4 regions of the Bacillus sp. WC2503 genome follow, and region 2 is predicted to be linked to each of the others. Evidence: riboswitches for the same ligand, from Rfam matches in the RefSeq annotation. Region 2 holds a riboswitch; each other region holds the start of a gene.
What was found. Region 2 has a riboswitch for thiamine pyrophosphate ahead of tenA (thiaminase II). Riboswitches for the same ligand answer to the same signal wherever they lie in the genome.
Positions count from the first base shown of each region.

Region 1: linked by a shared signal. The riboswitch ahead of tenA (thiaminase II) and the one ahead of tenA (thiaminase II) in region 2 are both predicted to bind thiamine pyrophosphate.
Region 3: linked by a shared signal. The riboswitch ahead of thiC (phosphomethylpyrimidine synthase ThiC) and the one ahead of tenA (thiaminase II) in region 2 are both predicted to bind thiamine pyrophosphate.
Region 4: linked by a shared signal. The riboswitch ahead of thiT (energy-coupled thiamine transporter ThiT) and the one ahead of tenA (thiaminase II) in region 2 are both predicted to bind thiamine pyrophosphate.

Region 1 is NZ_JBQYMD010000001.1:1,916,018-1,921,578, forward strand. Features, by position in the region: gene pdxR (MocR-like pyridoxine biosynthesis transcription factor PdxR) at 1-1,319, shown strand, start outside; gene ddlB (D-alanine--D-alanine ligase) at 1,324-2,238, shown strand; TPP riboswitch at 2,312-2,417, shown strand; gene tenA (thiaminase II) at 2,545-3,234, shown strand; gene ACUN26_RS09765 (heterocycloanthracin/sonorensin family bacteriocin) at 3,879-4,199, shown strand; gene ACUN26_RS09770 (hypothetical protein) at 4,355-4,627, opposite strand; gene ACUN26_RS09775 (exosporium leader peptide-containing protein) at 5,065-5,412, opposite strand.
Region 2 is NZ_JBQYMD010000001.1:92,277-97,837, forward strand. Features, by position in the region: gene ACUN26_RS00520 (CBS domain-containing protein) at 1-401, shown strand, start outside; gene ACUN26_RS00525 (DUF3965 domain-containing protein) at 878-2,029, shown strand; gene ACUN26_RS00530 (hypothetical protein) at 2,270-2,602, opposite strand; gene ACUN26_RS00535 (SH3 domain-containing protein) at 2,608-3,768, opposite strand; TPP riboswitch at 4,043-4,155, shown strand; TPP riboswitch at 4,216-4,319, shown strand; gene tenA (thiaminase II) at 4,403-5,098, shown strand; gene ACUN26_RS00545 (ABC transporter ATP-binding protein) at 5,067-5,561, shown strand, end outside.
Region 3 is NZ_JBQYMD010000001.1:4,356,805-4,362,365, reverse strand. Features, by position in the region: gene ACUN26_RS22595 (metal-binding protein) at 1-259, shown strand, start outside; gene ACUN26_RS22590 (DUF4870 domain-containing protein) at 374-691, opposite strand; gene lldP (L-lactate permease) at 988-2,646, shown strand; TPP riboswitch at 2,718-2,833, shown strand; gene thiC (phosphomethylpyrimidine synthase ThiC) at 2,947-4,707, shown strand; gene ACUN26_RS22575 (arsenic transporter) at 4,811-5,561, opposite strand, start outside.
Region 4 is NZ_JBQYMD010000001.1:4,002,755-4,008,315, reverse strand. Features, by position in the region: gene ACUN26_RS20645 (sensor histidine kinase) at 1-1,833, shown strand, start outside; gene thiT (energy-coupled thiamine transporter ThiT) at 2,056-2,724, opposite strand; TPP riboswitch at 2,811-2,912, opposite strand; gene ACUN26_RS20635 (FeoA family protein) at 3,107-3,334, shown strand; gene feoB (ferrous iron transport protein B) at 3,331-5,319, shown strand; gene ACUN26_RS20625 (FeoB-associated Cys-rich membrane protein) at 5,333-5,500, shown strand; gene ACUN26_RS20620 (lipoprotein BA_5634 family protein) at 5,536-5,561, opposite strand, start outside.

The sequences.
Region 1 (5,561 bases), 1.8 Mb from region 2:
AATTATTATCAGTGAGCAGAAATACAGTACTCTCTGCTTATGCGGATTTAGAACAAGAAGGACTCATTTATGCAGTAAAAGGAAAAGGGAATTTCGTTGCGAAGGTGGATATATCTAACACTTCGTCTGTTGAAATAGATTGGAAAAATAAACTTAATACAGTTACCACATTAGCGGATGAATTAGACTTAATGAAGCATGGAGTCCGCTGGGAAAAAGGAATGGTTGTTTTTAATAGTATAGCCCCGGACGAAAAGCTATTTGATGTTGAAAATTTCAAAAGAGCTTTTCTTACTCGTATGTCCATTGAAGGGGATATCGTATTGAACTACGGATATGCAAAAGGTTACCGCCCGTTAATGAAATATCTACTTCATTACATGGAAATAAAAGGTGTAGATATTTCGAACAAAGATATTTTAATTACAAATGGATTTACAGAAGGATTAGATATTGTACTATCTTCCTTAGCGAAAAAATCAGGGCGTGTGATTTGTGAGAATCCAACTCACCATGCTGCATTGAAACTTTTTTGCTTACATGGACTTGAAGTTCATGGGATAGATATGAATGATGATGGTATTGATACGACTGAAGTAGAAAAAAGTTTACGTGAAAAGGATTTTGATTTTGCGTATTTAATTCCTTCTTATCATAATCCAACTGGTATTGTTACAAGTTCGGAAAAAAGAACGGAATTGATGAGGTTATTTTCGAAATATAAGGTTCCTATTATAGAGGACGGATTTAATGAAGAATTACGTTATTCAGGTTCACATTTATCGCCACTATTAACTTTTGCAGGGGCTGGTAATAATGTGATTTATATTAGTAGCTTTTCGAAGGTACTTTTCCCTGGTTTACGTGTAGGGTGGATTATTGCCGATAAAGAACTGATTCATTATTTAGAAAGTGTTAAAAGAGCAAGAACCATTCACACATCTACGTTAGATCAAGCTGTTTTGTTTCAATATTTACATGAAGGATATTTTGAAAAATATTTAAAAAAGGCAAGATCTGTTTACAAGAAAAAATATGAGTTAGCCGTTGGGGCTTGCAATCAGTATATTCCGTTTAAAAGGATGACTGGAGATGGCGGACTTCATTTGTTTATAGAGTTGGAAGAGAAAATTCACGCTCGCACACTTTTACAAAAGTGTTATGAGAAAGGTGTAACGTTTTCTCCTGGAGATGTTTTTTATTCTGATGGAGGGGGAGCGAATACATTCCGCTTAGGTTTTTCACGTTTGAAGGAGAAAGAAATAGTTAGTGGGATTCAAATAATTGGTGAAACTTTAAAAAATGAAACTTGGAGTTGAGAAAATGAGAATTGGCGTTATTATGGGAGGAGTATCCTCTGAAAAACAAGTATCAATTATGACTGGAAATGAAATGATTGCACATTTAGATAAAAATAAGTATGAAATCGTTCCAATTACGTTAAATGAAAAAATGGATTTAATTGAAAAAGCGAAAGACATTGATTTTGCATTGCTAGCATTACACGGAAAATACGGAGAAGATGGTACGGTTCAAGGGACGCTTGAGAGTTTAGGTATTCCATATAGTGGCAGCAATATGTTATCTAGCGGTATATGTATGGATAAAAATATTTCGAAAAAGATTTTGCGTTATGAAGGAGTAGAAACACCAGATTGGATTGAACTTACAAAAATGGCGGATCTAAAGCTTGATGATTTAGATAAGTTAGGATTTCCGTTAGTGGTAAAACCAAACTCTGGCGGCTCGAGTGTTGGCGTAAAGATCGTCAATGATAAAAATGAATTGATCTCAATGCTGGAAACTGTATTCGAATGGGATTCTGAAGTAGTAATTGAGAAGTATATAAAAGGTGACGAGATTACTTGTTCAATTTTTGATGGTAAACATTTACCTATCGTTTCAATTCGACATGCAGCTGAGTTTTTTGACTACAATGCAAAATACGATGATGTTAGTACAATTGAAGAAGTTATTGAACTTCCAACTGAAATTAAGGAACGTGTAAATAAAGCGTCATTGGCTTGTTATAAAGCATTAAAATGTAGTGTTTATGCAAGGGTTGATATGATGGTGAAGGACGGAATTCCATATGTAATGGAGGTTAATACATTACCAGGGATGACCCAATCAAGTTTACTGCCAAAAAGTGCAGATGCCGCGGGGATTAATTATAGTAAACTATTAGATATGATAATTGAAACTTCATTAAGAGTGAGGAAAGAAGAAGGTTTTTAAGATAATTATACAATTAAAACTTTTGATAGTTCCACGAAGTATGCTATGATAATTACAATACGACAACTAAATATTTATCCACTAGGGGGGCCTTTTGTAGGCTGAGATCAAACATAATTTTGAGACTCTTAGTACCTGATCTGGTTAATACCAGCGTAGGGAAGTGGGAAGACGATTATATTTAAAGAATACATTAATATTGTCTATTTCACTTTCTTTACGCCTGTAAAGAAAGTTTTTTTTGTTTTACAGATTTAATAACTGTGGATAAATACATATATTTTATACATTATTGGAGGAATTTAAATGACTTTTTCACAAACATTACGTAAAGAAGTAGATTCTATTTGGGAGGCAAGTTTTCATCATCCTTTTGTAAAAAAACTTGGTGAAGGTACGTTAGATTTGGCAAGTTTTCGTTATTACGTACTTCAAGATTCATATTATTTAAGTCATTTTGCTAGAGTACAAACTTTAGGAGCTGCAAAGGCTCTTGAATTAGAAACGACAGCTCGCATGGCACACCATGCTCAAAATACATACGAGGCAGAATTATCATTACATGAGAATTTCGCAAAGAAATTAGGAATTACGGAAGAAGAAAAAGGTCATTTTATCCCTGCCCCAACTGCATATGCGTATACTTCACATATGTACCGTGCGGCGTATGAAGGGCATTTAGGGGATATTATCGCAGCAATTTTACCTTGCTACTGGCTATATTATGAAATTGGTGAACGTTTAAAAGAATGTCAGCCAGAAGAGCCGATTTATAAAGAGTGGATTTCTGCTTATGGATCTGATTGGTTCCGTACTTTAGTTGAAGAGCAAATTACACGATTAGATACTATCGCTGAACAAGTGACAGAGTCTGATCGGAAGCGTATGAAACAGCATTTCATTATTAGTAGTCAATATGAATATTCATTTTGGGAAATGGCTTATACATTAGAAAAATGGCCAGTGGATACAGAAGTAAAAGATGTAATTGGATAAAGAGTAGAGGTATTGTTATACATATGTATGGATAATACCTCTTTATATGATTTCAAAAAAGGGGTATCGCAAAAAAGACGTATCAATCTAAGTGCGTCTTTTTTTCAATTTTCTTCAATTAGCAATTTCATGGAGAGCTTGCTGAAAAAGTAGAATGAAAAGCCCTAATCAGGGCTTTTTTTGTAGGAATTTCTTAACCGTCATTGAGTCCTGTCACTAGTAGGTGTTTTGACGCTACGACGGACTAAATCGATTATTCGGCTAGTGAAGTATATAAAAAAGTTAGGAATATCTGAAGGTGCTCTCAGAAAGTATATGGAAGTGTTATAACGAGAGGCATTTACAGTACAGAAAAATCTAAGCGGCATACGGGAATACGTAGGATACGGCATCATGGTTATTGAGAAATGAATTGAACTTAGTAAGCATGAAGATATGACGCAAGCATTCACATTTTATAATTTCTATTTATAAAAATGAGCCCATAGTAAAAATAGGTATATGAACAAGGTGCACCGTCTAGTGATAGGTCATACTTTATAGGTGTACGTATTGAACTTAGTTTATAGCGTTATTTCTACTTAGATTTAACGAACAGAAATATTGGAAAGCATCGATGAGGTTAAAGTTTATAAACGGAGGTCATGAAAATGAATAAGTTTCAACAAGAACTACAAGCGTTAAGCCTTAATGATTACCAGTCTGGAAATATTGTGTATTGGGACCAGCAAAACCAATATCCATACTACTATTTTGAAGATGCTGCTCGTCGCTGTGGCGGTTGCGGTCGTTGTGGCGGTTGTGGAGGTCGTTGTGGTGGTGGTGGATTCCGTTGTGGTGGATTCCGTTGTATTGGTTGTTTTGGTTGTGGCGGCTGTGGCGGTTGTGGTGGTTGTTCTAATTGTTTTAATGGTTTTAATGGTATCACTGATACTACTGGTACTATTGTAACATATGAATATTGATAAGAGAGAAAAGGAATCTACTTTGTAAAGCGTTATACAATTTTATAAAAGAGATAAATCAAAACACACGTAGCATCTTTTAATTTAGAGAGATAATTTATCCAACCTTTTATAAACATTGTGACTTTATTTCAAATCAAAAATCGAATGTCTTTTTATGTTTTATACTCTTGACGCACTCTTTGACTTTTATAAGCAGATTTATTGCACCAGAACCAAAAAGAAGAGCTGCTATCAGCCCTTCTTTCTCTTTTCTTTTTAAGATTGTAATTCTTATAGCCTGTATAATATCTGTCCATAAATGCAACCATGTCACCAAAGAATCCCCATTTACCTACATTTATCCAACCTTTAACAACTGCCGATTTTAATGCTTTTTTCCCCGCATCTTTACGATCTTTTGCTGTTATATCTGATTTTCTGCTCATTCTCATACTTTATATGAAATATGTGAAAATCAGTATGAATGGTGGAAGTGAGCGCAACTTTAAAAGCTATTTATTGGGATTAACAAATTTAATAATCTATTTTTATTACTATTGATTAATTTTGAAACGTAACAAAACTACGTAACTGTTTGTATAAAATGCACTGCTCTAGTATTCAAAATTTAGAACATGGAATAGGGTGCTTTGTTTCTACAAGCTGTTTTTGTTTTACTTCATATTACGATTTATAGACCGGGAATTACACTTTAAATGTTTATTACTGTAGCAGTTATGTTTCTTTCACTAATAGTGTTAGTGGATGTACCAATTCCCGTGGCATTCAGAGATAGCCTGTATACATAAGTACCAGGGGGAGGCGTATCTATCCAGACTATTGAAACGTTGTGTGTTAAATTTGTTGAAACATTTACTGGTTTTTAAATATCTTCTTGAAGCTCCATCTGAACCGCAATAGTAAAGACGCCTCTTTTTAGAGCGAGAATTGAAGATACAGTAAATTCTGTAAGGGGACTTAGGGAAACATAATCAGATCTGAAAACTCCTTCTAACTTTACTATTTGATTAACGCCTACACTAATAGCTGGTAATACGAGGTTAGTTGGGCTAGTTGCAGGAATATGACTTTGGTTAAATGTAACTGAAACAATGCCAGGTGGTCCGGTGTTACCGGTCGGTCTAGTAGGGAATTGAAAAGGTTGCATAGGTGGGAGTGTTGGTCCAATCGAATTCTGGTTTAATGCAGCAGAAGATAAAAACTCGTCCAATATAATTCACCTCTAAAAAATTTATATTACTGATAGTAAATGTAGGCGTTGAGCAAAGTGACATGGACAAGCGGTTGTATGTTAAAAATTAAACAAAATAGTTATTTTATTAAAGAAAAAACATGCACAAAAATTGCGCATGTATAATA
Region 2 (5,561 bases):
TTATGAGTACTCATATTGTACATTGTACACCGTTAGATAATGTATATGAGGCTGCTGTAAAAATGAAGGAAGAATCAGTTGGATTGATTCCTGTTCTTGAAAATGAACAAGTCGTTGGGCTTGTTACTGATCGAGATTTAGTTGTTCGAGGGATTGCTGAAAAACATCCTGGGTCTAATAAAATTACAAATGTAATGACGACAAACATTGTTTCGGTTTCTCCAGATGATTCTATTGAAAAAGCTACAGAATTAATGGCACAGTATCAAATTAGACGATTGCCAGTAGTTGAGGGCGGTCAACTTGTCGGGATGCTAGCATTAGGTGATTTAGCTATAAGAGAAGCGGCAGATGATCAAGCTGGGTTCGCTTTAAGTGAAATCTCGGAACGTACGGAATAAAGTTAAACTTTAATTAGTGAAAGTGTTATTGTCCACAAATAGTGGGATAAATGATGGATAAAAATCAGATACATTATTCTAGTATATGTGGATTAAACTAATATATTAGCGTGATGTATCTGAGACATTATATAATAAGTACATAGTTAAGGTTTTCGACAGTTTATTTAAATTTTTCATTCCTAATTTTAAATAAGAGAAAAAGTGATATACTGATAGATATAAGTATTATGATAGGTTTTGAATATAACAATATTTATTTTTAGTGTTGTAATAATCAATTAATATTTCCTACGTAGATAAAGTGAAACTTTAATTATTGGGGGGGTTGTCCATCCTCCAACGATTATTCGTTGAACCAATCGGGCTTTTACGGGCAGTTTTATTTCCCACCTAACTTCCTCGCATTCACTGGATTTTGAGGTGGGCGTCTTACTGCCCGGCAAATAGCGGGATAAAAAGGGAAGGGGAATTATATGAGGGCTGTACAGGGCGATCCAAATTGGAATTTGGTTACAGATACATATATAGAACCAAATAATTTTGCTGAATTATTATCTTTACTTGTACCTTGTCACCCAAAAGGTGAAGGAAAAGAGCGAACTATATTAGCATGGAAAGAAAAAGAATTTTATAAAGAAGAAAATTTAGCAGCAGTTATCGTTTATGGAATGAATAGAGTAAAGAATTTACCACAGTTTCATAAAGATGAAATTCCAACCTTAGTACGTATTCTTCGTTTATGTCAAGAGATTGGTTGGTATGAAGAGGCAAATACTTTTATGGTAACACAAGGGCTAGCTGAATTTGTCCAAACTTCATTGGAATATGAAACATGGGATCTTTTGACACAAGCAGTTGCTTTAAACTATTTAGTTATTAAATATCGTGTCGGGGAATTAACAGATGGGGATGTAGAAATTTGGGATAGAGTTAAATTTAATGAGAAATGTATAACAAATTGTAAACATCTATTATCTCAAAAAGAAATATTAGAGTTTACATTCTTCTATATGTGTAAGAGGGCTAAAGCACAGTCAAAAGAGCAGCTGAATAGTGATATGATGAGTCTAGCGATGTATTGTAATACTTTTGTGTATGATTTATATAGACATGACTTGTTGCGAAAGTATCGTAAGTGTACAGATTTTCTATCATATTATGGACCTAGTCAAGTAGTTTTAGCTTGTCAAAGAGCTGTACTTTCTCAAATTTCAGATCGATTAGATCCACTAAAGACAACTCATGTAGATGATTATTTATATGTGATGAAAGAAATGATGGAACATATGACAATAGGTATAATGGATCGATATAACCATTTTATCGGAAAGTTATTATCATACGTGCCATTTTTCGAAATGATTCAAGTTCCACAGCATGCATATTATTGTGAAGAATTACTGTATATTTGTAAGGGCATTGAATATAAAGAGGAAATACTACGCAATTATATATTTATACAATTACATGATTGTTTACCATCATTCTTTAAACTATTTCTTAAAAATAAGCGTTATGCGACGATTCATGATATTCTTTTCTATTGGTGTGACGATGAACAAAGAATGGGTTTAGAGAAAAAATATAATCTTAGTTTTATTTATGAAAAATATGCTTGTGGCTAAACAGTATTTTACATATGAAAAATTAATATAAATTAAAAAGGATCTCAATGTTATGTGAGATCCTTTTTTGTTAGTAAAACAAGGAGAAAGTGATTAAGATGAGAAATAGCATTCCATATAGGAGAAGTTGTGCAGTATAACTTCCTTGTATACCAAAAAAAGTATTTAGTTTTCCGTATAAATTCAATATATATTTCATTGTGTTATCTTTGAAAGATTGGTACACAGTGTCTCCTCTTTCTAAGCTTCTTGTTCATGTTTTTTATTATTAGGGACATTAATGTATCTAGCTATGAATAATAAAACAGCCATAAAGAATACGGGAATTATAGTAGATAAATAAAAGCCATTACTAATAACATTTGTTATAAGGGCACTTAATAGAAAAATAGCATTATAAACATGGGCAACTTTTTGCTTTAGTCGCACTTGAAATGACTCCATCATAATTTCTAGAGCAACAAAAGCAATGATAATAGATAAAAATACAGTGTTTGTATTGTAAATTATTAAACAACAGATTAAACCTAAAAAGGCTAAGTATTCAATGAAGAGAGGTATATTGCGTGGCATACAATTTACCTAACTAAATACGGCAGTGGATTTACTGCATTTGTTTTTTCAAAATTCCATTCTCCATTATGTAATTCGAAATGGAGGTGTTGTCCGTATGAATGACCTGTGTTACCCATATGACCTAGTAATTGTCCAGTTTGTATTTGATCACCAGCTTGTACAGTGCGATCTTTCATATGAGCATAAACTGTTGTATATAATTTCCCGTTTATTTGATGGGCGATGAACACTACATTGCCATAACTAGCTGAATAATATGATTTAATAACTTTACCTGCAGCGGCAGCTTGAATGGAGACGTTACCTTGTGCTGCAATATCTATTCCATAATGCATTTGTTCCCAGCGTATATCAAAGGTTGAGCTGATTTTTCCTTGAGTAGGGAATTTGAAAACTGCTGGAATAGCTGAAGATTGAGCTGTTTGAGCTTGTGATTGCTGTTGATTTTGTACCACATAGTGTTTGGCCACATACCCGTATCCTGTGCCAAAACGAATTTTATACCAAGTTCCTACTGTTTCTACTACTTGTATCTGTGTACCGTTTTGTAAAGAACCAAGTAGAGTACCATTTGTGCTAGCATTGCTACGTACATTTAATTTAGGTGTTGCAACAGTATATTTCGTATCATTTTGAACTGTGATTCCTTTTACTAAGGGCTGCGAACCATTAGATACGAATGCTTTTTGTACATAACCTGTTTGACCGTTATGTGAAATTTTATACCATTCGCCTTGTTCTCCTTGAATAGTCACGAACTTACCATTTGGTAATACATCTAAAATGGAAGATTCTAAATTAGGTTCAGAGCGAACGTTCAATGCATTAGCATTGACGATGTATTGATTAGTAGATTGAAGTTTGTTTTTTTGCAGAATAGCATCTTTTTGTACATAGCCTACTTTATTATTAACAGATACTTTATACCAATCCTTCGTTGTTTTAAGTATGTTAACTTTCGTATTAAAGCGAATTGTATCAAGGGATGTGCTATTTGTATTATCTTCTTTATGTAAGGCTACTTGATCGACTTTGACATATCCAGTTTTGACATTAGATAATTGTTCAGCGTTTGCTTTTTGTACATTTGTTTCGCCCATAGAAGGAAGTAATGAGGCGATTGCGACAGTAGTTGCTGTTAGAGCTGTAGCTTTCATATTCATATAATAGAGACCTCCTCTAGTTGTATAGTTAGTTGTAATTTTATTATAGTATAAAGATATAATATAGTGGGTGTATTCACATAAATGTAATATGAAATCAATATAAAAATAAATTTTTTCAGGATAATGATTCCTTTTTGTGGAATTAATTGGTATTTTATTTTACGAAATAGAATAATAATTATTATATAACTCTGTAATTTCGTTGACAATTGAGAAAATTAAAACAGTTGATGATGTCTTATTAGGGTGTTATACTGACAGTGATAATTTTATAGTTTGCTAGGAGAGCTGGTGTTGCCAGCTGAGAGTAAGACCTTAAGTCTTTGATCCTTTTCATTACCTGATCTAGATTATGCTAGCGTAGGGAAGCAATTCGGACACTAATGATGAGTCCCCGTTTCTTTGCGTATAGAAACGGGGCTTTTTTATTTGAAAATTTTATATTGAAACCACTAGGGGTGCTTTTCGTGCTGAGAGAGGAATAATCCTTAACCCTTACAACACCTGATCTAGGTAATACTAGCGAAGGGAAGTGGAACAACGAATAAACTATAATTTTATTTGTTGTAACCACTTCTGATTATAGAAGTGGTTTTTTATTTAGATACATATATTGAAGGGGGAAATAGAAATGAAATTTTGTAATAGATTGTTAGAAACTGTACAACCAGTTTGGGAGATGAGTCATAATCATCCATTTGTAGTAGGGATGGGGGATGGCACGTTAGAAAAAGATAAGTTTCAGTATTACATTATTCAAGATTATTTATATTTGTTAGATTATGCAAAGCTATATGCCATCGGTGTTGTAAAGGCAACGAATCCACAAGTAATGGGAAAATTTGCTGAACAAATTGATGGAATATTAAATGGAGAAATGACGATCCATAAACAGTATGCAAAAAGGCTTGGAATTTCTATAGAGGAGATAGAATCAGCAAAACCATCTGCTAAAAATTTAGCTTATACAAATTACATGATGTCTGTATCTCAAAATGGCACAATTGCGGAATTAATAGCAGCACTTCTTCCATGTATGTGGAGTTATTGGGAAATTGGAAAGCGTTTAAATGATATTCCTGGAGCGAGAGATCATGAGTTCTTTGGTGAGTGGATTCAAGGATATAGTTCTGAAGAATACGGTAACCTTTGTATTTGGTTAATAGATTTATTAGATGAAATGGCAATTGGAAAGTCAGAGCGAGAGCTAGAAAGATTAGAGGAGATTTTCTTATATTCCAGTCGATTTGAATATTTATTCTGGGATATGTCCTATCGTAAGGAGATGTGGGGATTTGAGGAGCAAGAACATACTACAGTTTCATAATGTTTCTTTTCATTATGATGAGAAGCCAATCATCGATGAATTAAATACTTCTATACAAGAGAAAGAGTTTGTAAGCATTATTGGGCCAAGTGGCTGCGGGAAAAGTACTCTATTTCGCCTTATTACAGGCTTAGAAGAAGTTAGTACTGGACGGATAGAGCTGACAGAAACAAAAAGTCATCCTGTAGGGTATATGCCTCAAAAAGATATGCTCCTGCCGTGGAGAACAATTATTGAGAATGCTGCTTTGCCACTAGAATGTCAGGGTGTACAGAAGAAAGAAGCACAAGTAAAGGCAAAGGAACTGTTACATAAATTTGGTTTACAAGGATACGAGGGAAAATACCCGAAAGATTTATCTGGCGGTATGAGGCAGCGCGTATCTTTTATCCGAACATTATTAACAGGCGGAGAGATATTATTGCTAGATGAACCGTTTAGCGCATTGGACGCTTTAACGAAG
Region 3 (5,561 bases), 4.3 Mb from region 2:
TTCCTTTCTTACACATACGATTATACTTGGTGATGTAATTCGTATTGCGTACATGTTAATCGTATTTTCTCCGTTTTTATTTCTATTAAATGTAATAGCACTGGACGGGAACTTAATAGAAATTGCGAAAAAACATGAGGTGGAAATTAAAACGTTCCTAATGGGAATTGTTGTGGCGAGCACGCTTCACATTATAGCGGATAAAACGAATACGCGCCGAAAGAAAATGATGAGAAAAAAGAAGAAACGAAGAAGATAAAGTGAAACTGTAATCGGTAGGGGCACCCCCCGCTAATTATTAGCTCACACTAATCGGGAAAAGGACACTTGCAAATTGCAAGTGTCCTTTTTTTAAACAAACGTTTGTTTAAAATTAAGCTTTCAGCACTTTAATTCCTTTTACAATGTTCCAGATGAAGTAGTATAAGCTGATGATTCCGCAAATAGCTAAGACAATCATTGCTCCAATTCCAAGTGTTACATCTGGTTGGTCCGATCCGATACCCATAATTCCTAAAATGGCTACGCCGATAAATGTAGCGATACTTGGAATGATATGTGTCCATAGAGCACGTTTTGCATGTGGCTTTGTTTCAGCATCCCCCACAATCCAAACGATGATTGGGAATAAGATAGGGGCAAATAGTACACTAAAGTATGATAAAGCAGCTAGTATTTTGTTTCCATTCATATATATCACCTCATAAATAATTTCCGTTGTTATACTATTATTATGCAGTAATTTTTACAAGCTTACTATCGATGAACATTACAAGAACGTGACGATTTTGTAAGATTTTTTCTTTAAATAATAAAATTTTCAAAAAAATCTTTTTTTATGGAAAACGCTGTGATAAAGTATAAATGGGATTAGATGAAAACGTTTTCTTGAACGTTTTTTATTTTTAGACTTAAAGGTATGATGACCTGATAGTCTATTGATGAGGTTATTCTATTTAAAAGGGGATTCTTTAGGGGGAGAGAACAATGAACACATGGACACAAGTTTATGATCCGTTCGGTAACATTTGGATTTCGGCAGCAGTCGCACTTATTCCAATCATCTTTTTTTTCTTAGCTTTAGCAGTTTTCCGCATGAAGGGGTATGTGGCAGGGTTTATTACAGTTGTACTTACAATTTTAGTAGCGTTATTCGCTTATAAAATGCCGTTTACGATGGCGATGGCAGCAACCGGATACGGTTTTTTATACGGACTATGGCCAATTGCTTGGATTATCATTATGTCGGTATTTTTGTATAAAATTTCCGTAAAAACAGGTCAATTCGATGTCATTCGTGCATCTGTATTATCTATTACAAATGATCACCGTTTACTCGTTATTTTAATTGGTTTTTCATTCGGAGCATTTTTAGAAGGGGCTGCGGGATTCGGTGCACCAGTAGCAATCACGGCAGCGCTTCTAGCAGGTCTCGGATTAAATCCTTTATATGCGGCTGGTCTTTGTTTAATCGCAAATACTGCACCGGTAGCATTCGGAGCGATGGGAATTCCGATTACAGTTGCTGGACAAGTAACGGGTATTGATCCACATAAAATCGGACAAATGGCTGGACATCAGTTACCGTTTCTATCATTATTTGTTCCGTTCTTCATCGTATTTTTAATGGATGGGTTTAAAGGGGTAAAACAAACGTGGCCTGCGTTACTTGTAGCAGGTAGTTCATTTGCAATTACACAGTTTATTACAGCAACGTTTCTAGGGCCGGAGCTTCCGGATATTACGTCAGCACTTGTAAGTTTAGTGAGTTTAGCGCTGTTCTTAAAAGTTTGGCAGCCGAAAGAAATCTATCAATCTAAACAAGCAAATAGTGAAGTAGCGGCAACAACGACGACATCTATGCCAAAACTCACAATAGGAAAAGTAGTGAAAGCATGGTCTCCGTTCATTATTTTAACGGTTATGGTAGTTGTTTGGAGCCAAAGCTTCTTTAAATCTTTATTTGCTCCAGGAGGCGCTTTAGAAAGTCTTGTATTTAAGTTTGAAGTTCCAGGCTTACACAATTTAGTAATGAAAGCAGAGCCGATAGTAAATAAACCAACGCCTTATGAAGCAATTTTGAAATTAGATGTTTTATCAGCGACTGGAACGGCAATTTTAATTGCTTGTATTATTTCTATCTTTATTTTGAAAATGAGTGCAAAAGATGCAGTAGCGACATTTAAAGAAACGTTAAACGAACTTAAGATGCCAATTCTATCTATCGGATTCGTATTAGGATTCGCATTTATCGCAAACTATTCTGGTCTATCTTCTACATTAGCGCTAGCGCTAGCAGGAACTGGCGGACTATTCCCTTTCTTCTCACCATTCCTAGGTTGGATTGGTGTATTCTTAACAGGATCCGATACGTCTGCGAACGCACTGTTCTCGAATTTACAAGCAATTACGGCGCAGCAAGTTGGCGTATCTGAAGTACTTCTCGTTGCGGCAAATACAACAGGTGGTGTAACAGGTAAGATGATTTCTCCGCAATCGATTGCAATTGCTTGTGCTGCAGTTGGACTTGCCGGAAAAGAGTCGGATTTGTTCCGTTTTACAGTGAAGCATAGTTTGTTCTTCGTTATTATCGTTGGTATTATGACGTATGTACAGGCATATTATTTAACGTGGATGATTCCATAAACAATAAAAGAAATAAACTTTTCATTTTTCAGATTATCGTGTATGATGAGAAAGTATTGAAAATTAAATCAGTGATAAACTAGGGGTGCCTAACGTATGCGTAGGCTGAGAGAGAAGCGCGTGAACTTCTTAACCCTTTGGACCTGATCTGGCTCGTACCAGCGTAGGGAAGTTAGCGGCTTTACATAATGATGTCTTTTATGAGCCAGGTCCTTATTTTTTTATGGACCTGGCTCTTTTTGTTTTGGCATACGCTGGCCATATCTCGTCCTTGTCACGTACAGGGGGGCAACAAAGGTTATGAAACAATCTGTTTCAGCTGAACAAATTGAATTGAAATCGAGTTTACCAGGAAGTAAGAAAGTGTATGTAGATGGACCACGGGAAGGTATGAAAGTACCGATGCGTGAGATTGCACAAAGCGATACGAATGGTGTCCAAAATCCGCCCATCCGTGTGTATGATACGAGTGGTCCTTATACGGATCCGGCCTATAAAGTGGAGCTGGAAAAGGGGATTCCAACGCCGCGTCATTCTTGGGTCATGGAGCGCGGGGATGTAGAGGCATACGAAGGGCGTGAAGTAAAACCAGAGGATGACGGTGTGAAAGTGGCTTCGAAACATACACCTGTTTTCCCGCAAATGGATCGTAAGCCGCTTAGAGCGAAGGAAGGTGCAAATGTTACGCAAATGCACTATGCGCGTAATGGCATTATTACGTCTGAGATGGAGTATGTTGCGATTCGTGAAGGAGTGGAGCCTGAGTTTGTTCGTAAGGAAATTGCAGAAGGTCGTGCGATTTTACCAGCGAATATTAACCATCCGGAAGCAGAACCGATGATTATCGGACGTAACTTTCATGTGAAGGTAAATGCAAATATCGGAAACTCTGCTGTATCTTCTTCTATTGCAGAAGAAGTAGAGAAGATGACATGGGCAACGCGCTGGGGTGCAGATACGATTATGGATTTATCTACAGGTAAAAATATTCATACGACGCGCGAATGGATTATTCGTAATGCTCCTGTACCGGTTGGAACTGTGCCCATTTATCAAGCGCTTGAGAAAGTAAACGGAATTGCAGAAGATTTAACGTGGGAAGTGTACCGTGATACGTTAATTGAGCAAGCGGAGCAAGGCGTTGATTACTTTACGATTCACGCTGGTGTATTACTTCGTTACATTCCAATTACTGCAAAACGTACGACAGGTATCGTTTCACGCGGTGGTTCGATTATGGCGCAGTGGTGTTTATTCCATCATAAAGAAAACTTCCTATATACTCATTTTGAAGAGATTTGTGAAATTATGAAGCAGTACGATGTTTCATTCTCGCTTGGAGATGGATTACGTCCAGGTTCGATTGCAGATGCAAATGACGAAGCGCAGTTCTCGGAGCTTGAAACGCTTGGTGAATTGACGAAAATCGCTTGGAAACATGATGTGCAAGTTATGATTGAAGGACCTGGACATGTACCGATGCACTTAATTAAAGAAAATATGGAGAAAGAACTTGATATTTGTCAGGGCGCGCCATTTTATACACTTGGGCCGCTAACGACAGATATTGCACCAGGATATGACCATATTACATCCGCAATTGGAGCAGCAATGATCGGCTGGTTTGGAACGGCGATGCTTTGTTATGTAACGCCGAAAGAACATTTAGGTTTACCAAATAAAGATGATGTTCGAGAAGGGGTTATTACGTATAAAATTGCAGCACATGCGGCTGATCTTGCGAAAGGGCATAAAACGGCTCATCAGCGTGATGACGCACTTTCAAAAGCACGTTTCGAATTTCGTTGGCGCGATCAATTTAATTTGTCTTTAGATCCTGAACGTGCGATGGAGTATCACGATGAAACGTTACCAGCAGAAGGAGCGAAAACAGCTCATTTTTGTTCAATGTGTGGACCGAAGTTTTGTAGTATGAGAATTTCACATGATATTCGTGAATATGCGAAAGAAAATGACTTAGAAACGACAGAAGCAATTGAAAAAGGAATGAAAGAGAAGGCGAAAGAATTTAAAGATACTGGTAGTCATTTATACCAATAACACGTTACACCTCTTTACTTGATTGATCACACTGTAGTACCTAACTTAATTATAGAAAAAGCCCCCTTTGCTAAGACGGTAGCAAAGGGGGCTTCTGTTTTCTTTATAAGGCAAAGAAGAGGTGTACCCAGTAGTATAAGAGGAATAATGTGACGACTGTTGTGAGAGGAATAACGATGAGAGATACGCTTAAATAATCTTTCCATTTTACTTTAATTTTGTTTTGTTTCAGAATATACATCCAGATGAGGGAAGCTAGTGTACCGATTGGTAATAATAGTGAACCGATGTCACTACCAATAATGTTTGCGAGGTAGATTGTTTTTAATGTGACTGGATCTAGCCCCATTTCTGTTAATGTGATTGTACCAATCATAAGGGCAGGGTGGTTATTGAAGACGTTAGAGAGGATGGATACAAGTCCGCCCATTGCAAAGCTAGCATAGAGTAAATGCTGACTTACAAGTGGCTCGAGCCATTGCACAAGTGCGGCTGTTAATCCTGCGTTGTGAAGCCCGTAAATAATGACGTACATAGAGAAGGCGAAGATTAAAATGTGCCACGGTGTCTTTTTTAAAATATCGACAGGGTTTGTTCGTAAGTAGTACCATCTCCAGATAAGAAGAACGAGGGAACCTAGCACTGCAACGATTTCGATTGGGATAGATAAGAAGGATGCAACGAACAGAAGACAGCGCATAAGGAAGACAAAACCTAATACTTTTAACATGAATTTTGTACGTTTTTGTTTCGTATCAACAGAATTGTTTCCTTTTAACGGATGGAAGTTTTTCGTGAAGAAAATTTCTTCAATATCATATGAAGAAACCGGTAATTTCTCTGGTAATTTTTTC
Region 4 (5,561 bases), 3.9 Mb from region 2:
GCATTATGTATGTTGATTTTAGCGACGATTTTTATTGGACAAACGATATTTTTCAAACAATATTATGCAAATCGAAAAGTGGAAGATATTAAAGTGAATTTAAATTCTTTTGAAAAGAACTATTTAAATTATGCAGGAAGTGCAGATGGAATCCAGAAGCTGGAGCAAGAATTTTTAAGAGAAAATAACACGTGGATTACAACATTAGATCAGAATGGAAATTTAAAACATGCGGATGATTTTTATGTGGAGATTACTTTAGAGCGTTGGGCAGAGAAACAATTTGGACAAAAAACAATCACTATTCCTCTGTATAACCTCATGAATATAGATGAGATTGAAAGTAGGATACTACCTAGTTTGGTAGGAAAAAAGGTTTATTTTAGTGGTTTGCTAAGAAATGACAGTTTCATCACATCATATTTACAGTCAGCAGAGGGGAGTTTGAGTTGGGCTAATAAACCACTAAGTAAGAAGTTAGCTGAAAGGGAACTTAAGGCAAGTGAGGAAAAGCCAAAAGTAGCACAAGATTTAATCGATGAGGAAAGAAAAAAAGTTGCTGGGAATTTGAGTGATTTGGAGAAGAAGAGGGTTGCTCAAAATTCCGATTTCAATATAAATGGGACAATTACGAAAGTGCAGCCTTCTGATGGAACAGTTCCCGTAAATCCAATTTATAAAAACAATTTATTTTTGGATAATATAAAAGAATTTCAAACTGATTTATTATTAAAAGAAAGCAATAAAATACGATATACAATAGAGACAATGGATTTTGAAAAGAATGATATAAAGTATAAATTATTAATTAAGCCAATAAAAGAAAAAGATGGATCAGTAGCATATATATATGCGATGGCTTCTTTACAACCAGTAGATGAGGCTGTACAAATGGTACAAGATTATTACATTTACATTATTGCATTTGTAGTCGTTTTGGTTTTTCTAGCTTCGTTTTATTACTCGAAACAAATTGCAAAACCGCTACTAAAAATAAATGATACAACGAAAAAAATAGCGCATTTAGATTTCACAGAAAAAATACCAATTACTTCAAAAGATGAAATTGGTGATTTATCGAAAAATATTAATACGCTATCGAATAAACTCCATTCGCATATTGGACAGCTAGAACAAGATATTGAAAAGGAAAGAAAGCTAGAAAAGACGCGGAAGGAATTCATTTCTGGTGTTTCACATGAATTAAAAACACCGTTAAGTATTATGAAAAGCTGTATTTCTATTTTAAAGGATGGGGTAGCTGAACATAAAAAAGAGTACTATTTTCAAGCGATGGAACGAGAAGTAGATAAAATGGATACGTTAATTTTAGATATGCTTGAGTTAGCTAAATTTGAGTCAGGTACATATAAAATGAAAATGGATTCATTTTATATCGATACAGTAATTGAAGATATATGTGAACACCTTTCTGTAGAAATAGAGAAAAAAGAACTTCGTGTTCATAAAAATATAGGTCCATTTGAAGTAGTCGCAAATCAAGGCCGGATTGAACAAGTCATCGTGAACTTCATTACGAATGCCATACGTTATACACCGAATAAAGAGGATATTATTATTTCTACAATAGATGAGAAAAATCGTATAAAAGTGTGTATTGAAAATAAAGGTACTCATATTGAAGAAGAGCAATTAGATAAAATTTGGGATCGTTTTTATCGCGTGGATGCAGCACGTCATCGTTCACAAGGTGGAACAGGGCTTGGGCTTGCTATTTCAAAGAATATTTTAGAACTGCACGATGCTGAATATGGGGTAAAGAATACAGAAGATGGTGTGTTATTTTACTTCTACTTACTGAAAAAAGCGTAGATCATACATGCTACGCTTTTTTTTAAGTTATTTTCATATTATCTTTACCTAATCTTTATTTTTAAGAGATATAATCTTGTTAGAAAAAGAGGTTATGTAAGGAGTAGATTAGCCATGAATAGCAATTTACTAGGTGTGATGGTATTTATTTTTCTTTGTGCATTTATTGTATTTATTATCGATATTACTCATTGAGAATTTTGATATAAAAAAGGGCGCTAGTTAAGCGCCCTTTTTGTTTGCATTTATTTGATAAGCATTGATGCTTTTGAATAAGCGTGGTGAAGTGATAAATAAAAATATAAGTAAAACTGTACATAGAATAAAAGAACCAAGCATTGTGCTGCCATTTACGATTAATGAATATAGCACAGCTGATTGACCTTTCGGTGCATATTGTCCCCAGAAAATAATACCGGCAATAAAGTGACAGAAGTAACGAGCTAGACTACCGATAAATGTAGCAACGATAATGAATCCAATTACTTTCTTTCCTTGGTTTTGTTTTGATGAAGGTTTATCTTTATGGCTACTTAAGTTTGATTGTTCGTTGCCATTCGCATTAGATGCTAAAAGTGCATTTTGAATTGGACGATAGAATAACCCGGCAAATCCGATAAAAGCAAAGGCAATGAAGTACTCAATGAATGCTTGAACTGGTGTTAAAATGTAGGCATCACCTACGACAATTTGTAACAGTCCCCAAACTAAACCACCTAAGAAAGCTGATTTAAAGCCCCAGCGGTAAGCAATAATAAAAATAGGAATCATAGCGAATGAGATAGAACCGCCTGTTGGAAGTTTAATTGATAATGGTAAAATGTCGATGACCATGGCGAAGGCTGCAAGAATAGCAGATTCGATCATCGCTTGTAAATTAGTGTTACGCATGTTGTCTCCCCCTAAATCCAAGTTGTACAAAAAAGAATAGATATCATAGGAGGATACGAAATACGTAAATAAAAATGAGGTATGTATTTCGGACGTTTGCACAATCCCTGCGTTAGCATTAACTAACAGGTTCGAAGGGTCGGAACGAAGTGTTCCCTCTCAGCGGCATGGCTCCCCCAGTGATAACGAGATTCTTTATTTGCTATTGTTTATTGTAAGCGAAATGGATGAGAATGGCAAACGAATACAGTATGACAATAATTGAAATACAATTGTAGCGAAATGTTAATAAATATGAAGCAAAAGGGTATAGTACAAGAGAAATTGGGTGTGGTATAATTTTTTTGAAAATAATTATCATTCTCTTCTGAGGGGGAAGGTTATGAGCTTAGTAGATATTAAAATTGGAGAGAAAGTGTTAGTAAAAAGTATTCAGTCTTTAGATCAGCTATTAAAGCGTAGACTAGCTGCTTTCGGTCTTGCTGAAGGAAGCGAACTTCGCCTGAAACAGAAAGCGATGTTTAAAGGTCCTTGTACATTGGAGTGTCGTGGACAGTTAATTAGTATTCGTCATTGTGACGCGAAAATGATAAAGGTGGAATTAGCGTGAATAAGGTAGCTTTGCTAGGGAATCCGAATACAGGGAAGACATCATTATTTAATGCACTTACTGGTTCTTATGAATATGTAGGAAACTGGAGCGGTGTAACAGTAGAAAAGAAGGTTGGTAAATTAAAAGATAGACAAGGAACATTAATTGATTTACCAGGTGTTTATGATTTAAATCCAGTTTCACGTGATGAAGGTGTTGTAACAAACTTTCTATTAACAGAAGAATTTAATCATATGTTAAATATCGTAGATTCCTCGCAGTTTGAAAGAAATATGCATTTAACGTTGCAGTTACTTGAATTTGGTAAGCCAGTCTCAATTGGTTTAAACATGGTTGATGTGGCGAAGCAAAGAGGAATTGTAATTGATGTAAAACGATTATCAGAACTATTAGGTGTAACAGTTGTGCCTGTCGTTGCAAGAAGTGGAAAAGGCTGTGAAGAACTGCTTACGACTCTTAAAGAAAATGACAAAAAAGAGAAAAAGCCATTCCTTATTTCATATGGTGTACAAATGGATGAAGGAATTGGAGAAGTAACTGCTCTTTTAGAGACAGTGAATTACGAGCATCCGAGATGGTTAGCACTTCAATTTTTAAGCAATAACGAAGTAGTAGAAAAAGAAATAAAAGCATTACCAATTTATAAGGAACTCATAGCCATTCGATCTCGCTTAGAAGGAAAACTTGATTGTACGTTAGAAGAGCACATTTACAAAACTCGTGAAGCGTATATTGAAAAGTTAAAAACAAATGTTATGAAGCATGAGAAAGAAGGAAAAATTCCTTTTTCAGAAAAAATTGATAGATTAATTACACATAAAATTTTAGGACTTCCAATCTTTTTAGCAGTTATGTTTTTTATTTTTCAGGTTACGTTTACTTGGATTGGTACACCTTTATCGGATATGTTAGATGAGTTTTTTGGTGGCCAGCTTACGGATTGGGTGACGGCTGGACTTACAAGTATTGGAGCTTCTGATTTTATTCAAGCGCTTGTTACAGAAGGTATTATTGCCGGTGTTGGTGCTGTGTTAGTATTCGTTCCACAAATCTTTGCACTATTCTTTTTCATTTCATTATTAGAAGACTCAGGGTATATGGCGCGAATTGCAGTTGTTATGGATAGAATTATGGAGTTCTTCGGTTTAAATGGAAAAGCCTTTATTCCGATGATTATCGGTTTTGGCTGTAACGTTCCAGGTATTATGGCAGCGAGAACGATTGAACAGGAGAAAGAGCGTTTACTTACAATTTTAGTAACACCATTTATGTCTTGTTCAGCACGTTTACCTGTATATGCATTATTTGCGGGAGTGTTCTTCCCTCATAGTCAGGCAACTGTTGTGTTCTCTTTATACGTTGCAGGGATTGTCCTTGCGTTATTAGTTACAAAAATAATGTCTCTTACTATTTTAAAAGCGGAAAAATCTATTTTCGTCATTGAACTACCGCCTTACCGCGTGCCACAAGCGAAAACGTTATGGCTTAGCACATGGGAAAAAGGGAAAGGGTTTGTTCGTAAAGCTGGTACATTCATCTTTGGTGGTTCGGTTGTCATTTGGCTATTAAATTATGCAGGTCCATCAGGATTTGGTGTTGATATGGGAGACAGTTACTTAGCGATGATTGGTGGATTTATCGCACCGCTATTTGCACCGCTAGGCTTTGGAACGTGGCAAGCTGCAGCATCCCTTTTAACAGGATTTTTAGCGAAAGAAGTTGTCGTTTCTACAATGGCGATTATTTATGCGGTTAAAGAAGATGTGCTTGGAAACGTAATGGGAGCACATTATACAGCATTATCAGCGTATGCATTTATGTTCTTTATTTTATTATACGTTCCGTGCTTAGCGACAGTAGCTGTTATTAAACGTGAAACAGGATCAGCGAAATGGACGATTTTCTCAGTCGTTTATCCGCTCGTAGTTGCTTATGTATTAACGCTTATTATATACCAAGTTGGATCTTTACTCGGATTCTAAAAGGAGATGTATGATGATGGTCAATATTATAATTGGAGCTATCATTTTTGGTTATGCAGCATATACGTTAGTTAATTTCGTAAAAAGAAGTAAAAAAGGAAAATGCGCAGCATGTTCTTTAAATAAGTCATGCCAGTCGCAAACTTGTAGTCCGGATATGGAGCAAATCGCTCACAAGTAGAAAAAAAGCTTTGCGAATCTCGCAAAGCTTTTTTCTTACTTTTTAATTTTTACAAGTTGTG